Linked DNA regions of Xanthobacter dioxanivorans. The protein of the gene in region 2 interacts with the protein of the main gene of each other region in a pairwise test. Links are inferred from orthologs where the notes say so. Each region holds a gene or a part of one and is shown on either strand. Other genes may lie near its edges. The genes, in order: cysE and cysK.

Evidence for each region.
Region 1: the proteins of cysK (region 2) and cysE interact in binary tests that used the Escherichia coli proteins (3 or more experiments, as listed by UniProt). The link is inferred for Xanthobacter dioxanivorans from one-to-one orthologs.

Annotation. Positions count from the first base shown.
Region 1 is NZ_CP063362.1:3,729,552-3,732,730, forward strand. What follows is about bases 16-2,881. They hold cysE (serine O-acetyltransferase), read right to left. Parts: upstream 1,958-2,881; coding sequence 1,073-1,957; downstream 16-1,072. Other genes in these bases: EZH22_RS17385 (ABC transporter ATP-binding protein), read left to right, coding at 16-646; EZH22_RS17390 (DUF3126 family protein), read right to left, coding at 781-990; EZH22_RS17400 (alpha/beta fold hydrolase), read right to left, coding at 2,035-2,787. Also shown: more of EZH22_RS17385, read left to right, coding at 1-15; EZH22_RS17405 (hypothetical protein), read left to right, coding at 3,047-3,179.
Region 2 is NZ_CP063362.1:887,425-890,630, reverse strand. What follows is about bases 302-3,194. They hold cysK (cysteine synthase A), read right to left. Parts: upstream 2,295-3,194; coding sequence 1,308-2,294; downstream 302-1,307. Other genes in these bases: dut (dUTP diphosphatase), read right to left, coding at 2,830-3,194; EZH22_RS04285 (RrF2 family transcriptional regulator), read right to left, coding at 2,379-2,819; EZH22_RS04295 (hypothetical protein), read left to right, coding at 1,020-1,289; EZH22_RS04300 (helix-turn-helix domain-containing protein), read right to left, coding at 418-798; EZH22_RS04305 (DUF6456 domain-containing protein), read right to left, coding at 302-414. In the rest of the region: more of EZH22_RS04305, read right to left, coding at 1-301; more of dut, read right to left, coding at 3,195-3,206.

The DNA.
Region 1 (3,179 bases), 2.8 Mb from region 2 along the record:
GGGCCATTCCGGCTCGGGCAAGACCACGTTCGTGAAGCTCATCCAGCGCATGCACGACGTGTCCGCCGGCCGGGTCACCGTGGACGGGCAGGACGTGCGCGGGGTCACCCAGGCCTCGCTCCGGCGGGCCATCGCGGTGGTGCAGCAGGAGCCGATCCTGTTCCACCGCTCGCTGAAGGAGAACATCGCCTATGCCAGGCCCGATGCCTCTTTCGCGGAGATCCGCCGGGCGGCGGAGCTCGCCAATGCGGCGGACTTCATCGAGCGCCTGCCCCGCGGCTACGGCACGCTGGTGGGCGAGCGGGGCGTGAAGCTCTCCGGCGGCGAGCGCCAGCGTGTCGCCATCGCCCGCGCCTTCCTGGCGAATGCGCCCATCCTGATCCTGGACGAGGCCACCTCCAGCCTGGACTCGGAGTCGGAGGCAGCCATCCAGGAGGCCATGGAGCGGCTGATGGTGGGGCGCACGACCCTCGTCATCGCCCACCGGCTGTCGACGGTGCGCTCGCTCGATCGCCTGCTGGTGTTCGACAAGGGGAGGATCGTGGAGGAGGGTGACCACGATGCCCTGGTGCGCCGGGAGGGCGGCCTCTACCGTCGCCTGTTCGAGCGTCAGGCGCAGGACCTGTCGCGGGGGCTGGCGGCGTGATGCGGGGCGGGGCGCACTCGGCGCGGCTCTCGTCCCCCTTCTCATCCCCCGCGCGTCCGGGGGATGTCTTTCGTCCGGAGGAGCCAAGGAGTGGACCGCGCCGGTCGCTCCCGCCGCTCACTCCAGGTCGCCGCTCACTCCAGGTCAATGTCGAGGATCGCCATGTTGAAATTGTACGAGAGCTCGCCGTCCTCCTCGTCCTTGGACAGGACGCCGATGGATTCTTCGCCGAGATAGACCTCTGCGGAATCCTTGGACCGGGGGAAGGCAACGATCTTGATCTGCGGATTGCCAAAGAGCGTCCGCAAATAGCGCTGAACGCGTTCGAGCTCGGTTTTGTCCAAGAGTGGTCTCCTCCACGGGAACGAAGGACCGCCTTATGGCGGCCGGGGCGCCCGCGTTCAAGTCGCCGCGGGGCCGGAGGCGTCAGATATCCGCACCGGCGAAGATATTGTCCTCGAACATCTGGTCCATGGAACGGGAAGGCTCGGCGCAGCCGGCCTCGCCCACCACCTTGGCGGGAATGCCGGCGACGGTGGTATTGCGCGGCACCGCCTTCAGCACCACCGAGCCGGCCGCCACGCGCGCGCAACGGCCGACCTCGATATTTCCCAGCACCTTCGCCCCGGCGCCGAGGAGCACGCCGCGGCGAATCTTCGGATGCCGGTCTCCGGTCTCCTTGCCGGTGCCGCCCAGGGTCACGCCCTGCAGGATGGAAACGTCGTCCTCGATGACCGCGGTCATGCCGATGACGACGCCGGTGGCATGGTCGAGGAAGATGCCACGGCCCAGGGGAACCTGGGGGTGAATATCCACGGAATAGACCGAGGAGGCGCGGCTCTGCAGGTAGAGCGCGAAGTCGCGCTGGCCGTTTTCCCACAGGAAGTGGGCGAGGCGGTGCGTCTGGATGGCGTGGAAGCCCTTGAAATACAGCACCGGCTCCAGGGTGCGGGTGGCCGCCGGGTCGCGGTCCACCACCGCCAGGATGTCGGCGCGCAGGGCCTGGGAGATGGTCTTGTCGCGGAGGATGGCTTCCAGCCAGGCGGCGCGGATGGCGCTGCCCGGCACGTCCTGATGGTCAAGCCGGGCGGCGATGCGTTCGCCGATCACCGCCTCGAGGGTCGGCTGGCCGAGCACGGCGCCGGTGAGGAAGCCGGCGAGCACGGGCTCGCGCTCCGCCGCCTCCTCGGCCTCGTTGCGCAGGCGCGCCCAAACCGGATCGACCACGTCGTGCCAGCGCTCCGTCCCGACCTTGGTGAGCTTCGGAGCAAACTCTTCAGCCAGGGAAACGGGCATGGGTGACTGCGGCATTCCTGCCTCCTGCGATCTCGAACTTGACCCCTTTCTAGCACAAGCGGAGGGAAGGGGAGAGGTTCCGGCAACGCATGTCAGGGCCGTCGCGCCAGGAAATCGAGAGCCCCCGCCTTGAACACCTTGTCGCCCACCGCCGGGTTGTGGTCGCGGTTGGGAATGTCGAGCAGCGTTCCGTCCGGCAGCAGGTCCACCAGCGGCTGGGCGGCCCCGGCGACCGCGTCGCGGGTGCCGACGGCCACCAGGACCGGCTGGAAGATGCGCGCCACTTCCTCGCGGGTGAGCACCTGCCGGGAGCCACGGATGCAGGCCGCGAGCGCCATCAGGTCGGCCTTGTTGGCTTCGGCGAAGGCGCGGAACATGCGGCCCATGGGGTCCTGGACGTCGTCGAGGCGCGGCGCCTCCAGCGCTTCGGCGATGGACTGGGGCAGGCCCACGCCGTCCACCAGGTGGATGCCGAGCCCGCCCAGGATCAGCGAGCGCACCGCCTGCGGGAACAGCAGCGCCATCTGGGCGCCGACACGGGCGCCCATGGAATAGCCGATCACATCCGCCCGCTCGATGCCGAGATGATCGAGGAGGCGCTTGGCGTCCTCCGCCATCAGGCGGGTGTGGTACTGCGCCGGCTCGTAGAGCTTCTCGGACTGGCCGTGGCCGCGATGGTCGAAGCCGATCGCCCGGTAGCCGGCGTCCAGCAGGGTCCTGGTCCAGGACGGGCCGACCCAGTTGATCTCCTTCGAGGAGGCAAAGCCGTGGATCAGCAGGACCGGATCGCCCGCGCCGGTGTCGAAATAGGCGATGTCGACACCGGCGGAATCGAAATGAGGCATGACGGATCTTCTCGGGGCACGATGGGGGCGGGTGCCTTGGGCGTGGCGGGGAAACTAGAAGGTCCCCCGGACCCTGCCAATCCTGATCTTGATACCTCGTTGCGCGCGCCCGCCATGCCATATCCCGGGGGATGAGCCGGCTCGGCGGCAAGGTCGCGCGCGGCCTGAGCGGCCGCGGCGAAGCGTTGCTCCGCCAGCGCGCCGGCATCGGCCGGCAGGGCGGGGGCGCAGGCGCGGCGGGGTGAGGGAGGCTTTCGCCATGCGCCTTGCGGCTCCCGCCTCGCTCCCGCTTGCCACGGCGGTTTCCGCGCCACATGCGGCGGGCGCAGGCAACGCAGAAGGAATTGAGCGAGGAAACGAGGGCGAGGGCGTAGGCCGCCGCGACGATGGCC
Region 2 (3,206 bases):
ATGGGTCGCCAGCCGGTCGAGGGCGAGGCCGAGCACCACCTTGGCGGTGCGTGCCGGCCACCCGTGCTCGCGCTCCACCAGCTCCAGGCCCTTCAGGAAGCAGCAGACGTCGAGGAGCACCCCGGACAGCTCCGGTCCCACCGCCGTGACCGCTCGGGAGACCCGGAGCTTGGCCGTCAGCACCATGTCGCTGAAGGTTTCAGGGGTGCCCGATCCGGCCACCTCGGTCCAGCGGCTGGTCACGCGCGGGGTGAGCTGGGCGCGGGTGAAGTCCGCCCGCAGGCGTTCGCCGGCGGTGAGCTGGGTGGCATCCACCAGGGATCGCCGCGCCAGCCAGGCGAGGGGGCTTTCCGCGAGATTGCGCGCGGGCGAGGTCTCCGCGCCGGGGCGGGAGGGGGAGGTGCGCCGGGCCATTCCTCAGCGCTCCATGACCCAGCGCAGGCATTCCTCCATCCGGGCCACCTTGCGGTCGAAGGCGGCCTGGTCGCGGAGATCCTCGATGCGGCGGCAGGCATGGGCGACGGTGGTCCGGTCGCGGCCGAAGGCGAGGGCCACTTCCGTCTGGGTGAGCCCCAGCGCCACATGGGCAAGATACATGGCGAGCTGTCGGGCGGCGGCCACCGGGGCGGTGCACCGATGCCGCGCCAGCAGCACCTCGACGCTGACGCCGGTGGCGGCGGCGACGAGGGCCGTGATCACCCGGTAGGACGTCCGCGAGCCGGTCGCGAGGTCCGCGCCGCAAGGGCCGTCGGCATCAGCGGACGCGCCGACGGAGGGAGAGGATACGAGATGATGCATGAAACCCCTCGTTGTAGGGAAATATTCCTACACGCATCATGCGAGTGTTCAAGGGGAGGGGGATAGATCCTGGCGGGCCATGCCCGGAGCCTTCAGGAAAGATATAATAATCACAACAAATTACTGGTATTCAGCCGAGCTCAGGGGTGGCGCGAAAGTAGGATTTTTATCCCCTGCACCGTGCGGCGGGCGAGCATGCCGGCCTCACGGGAGGCTCGATCATGCAACCTTTGGACATGCGCCATCCGCGCCTCCTCGCATTTCGCTGCGAGGAGGCGAAGGAGCAGGTGCTGCGGCAGCTGCCGGGGCTGGTGCTCTTCTGCGGCTGCCCGGCCGGCATCGCCCGGGCGCTGCGCCAGGCGCGCAAGGCGGCGCGGGCGGGGGATGCCGCCTACGACCCGGTGCGCCACGCGGCGCTGCTGCGCCTGGCCCGGCTGGGGACGCGGGCCGGCGTGGCCGGGCCAGGGAAGGCAAAGCCGCCGCCCGCGTGAGCCGGCGGCGGCCCGGCCTCAGAGACCCTCGAACAGGGCGGTGGAGAGGTAGCGTTCGGCGAAGGAGGGAACGATGGCCACCACGGTCTTGCCGGCCATGTCGTCGCGCACCGCGATCTCCAGCGCCGCGGCCACCGCCGCGCCGGAGGAGATGCCGCCGGGAATGCCCTCGTAGCGGGCCAGCGCCCGCGCCGTGTCGAAGGCGGTCTGGTTGCCCACCGTCACCACCTCGTCGATGATGGAACGGTCGAGCACTTCCGGAATGAAGCCGGCGCCGATGCCCTGGATCTTGTGCGGGCCGGGAGGGCCGCCGGACAGCACCGGGGAATCCTCGGGCTCCACCGCGATCATGCGCAGCGACGGCTTGCGCGGCTTCAGCACCTCGCCGATGCCGGTGATGGTGCCGCCGGTGCCGACGCCGGCCACCACCGCATCCACCTTGCCGTCGGTGTCGTTCCAGATCTCCTCCGCCGTGGTGCGGCGGTGGACCTCGGGGTTCGCCTTGTTCTTGAACTGCTGCGGCATCGCCGCCTTGGGCAAGTCGGCGATGAGCTGCTCGGCGCGCGCGACGGCGCCCTTCATGCCCAGGTTGGCCGGGGTCAGCACCAGCTCGGCGCCGAGCAGGGCCAGCATCTTGCGCCGCTCCACCGACATGCTCTCGGGCATCACCAGGATCAGCCGGTAGCCGCGCGCGGCGGCGACGAAGGCGAGGGCGATGCCGGTGTTGCCGGAGGTGGGCTCCACCAGGACGGTGTCTTGATCGATCGCCCCGGCCTTCTCCATGGCATCGATCATGGCGACGCCGATGCGGTCCTTCACGCTGGCGATGGGATTGAAGAATTCGAGCTTGGCCAGGATTTCGGCCTTGGCGCCGCGCAATTGCGGCAGGCGCTTGAGGCGGACCAGGGGCGTGTTGCCGATGGTCTCTGTGATGGAATCGTAGACGCGGCCGCGTCCCGGGCGCGGGAACGCGGCAGGCACGATCTTTGCGGCAGCTTCGGCCATGGGCGATCTCCTCTTGTGTGGCCGCCGGGTCGCGCGACGCGCGATCCGCTTGTAAATGGCGATATCGATTAAAGGCGAAAGCGATCAGATGGCGAAATCGATGCGATCGTGCTCGGAGCCATGGCCCTTTTCATCCGCCGTGCGGCAGAGATCCTCGAGGGTCACGCCGTCGAGGGCGGTGTCGAACGTGTCCTCGGCGAACGCGACCGCCGGTTGCACCACCTCGGTGACGAGGGGGGGCAGGACGATCTCCTTCTCCTCCTCGGCGCCTTCGACCACGCGGACGATCTCGGCCACCGAGACCCGCCGGCGCTCGCGCGCCAGTTCGTAGCCGCCGCGCGGCCCGCGCACGCCCTTGAGGACGCCAGCATGGACGAGCGCCTGGAGCACCGGTTCGAGCCGGCGGGGCGGCAGGCCGTGGCGGGCCGCGAGCGCCTTGGCGGCCACCGGCGCCCCTCGCGCGTGCACGGCCACGTCGACCACGGCAGCGATGGCGAGGAGGCTCTTGTCGGATAAACGCGGCATCTGAATGTAGCTATTTCTTTAATAACGGCATCCCGAGGCCTGTGGAGCCAAAACCACCGGAACCGCGTGCAGTTTCGCTCAAATTTCCGGATTCTTCCAGCATTATTTGGCAGACCGGCGCCACCACGAGCTGGGCGATGCGCATCCCGCGCGCCGCCTCGAACGCCTTCGGGCCGAAATTCACCAGCAGCACCAGCACCTCGCCGCGATAATCGCTGTCCACCGTTCCCGGCGCGTTGAGCACCGTGACGCCGTGGTTGCGGGCAAGGCCCGAGCGCGGCCGCACCTGGCCTTCGTAGCCCTCCGGCAAGGCGAGGGCGAAGCCGGTGGGAATGGCGGCGTAGCCCATGGGCGCGATGACGACCGGCGCATCCGCCGGCGCGGCGC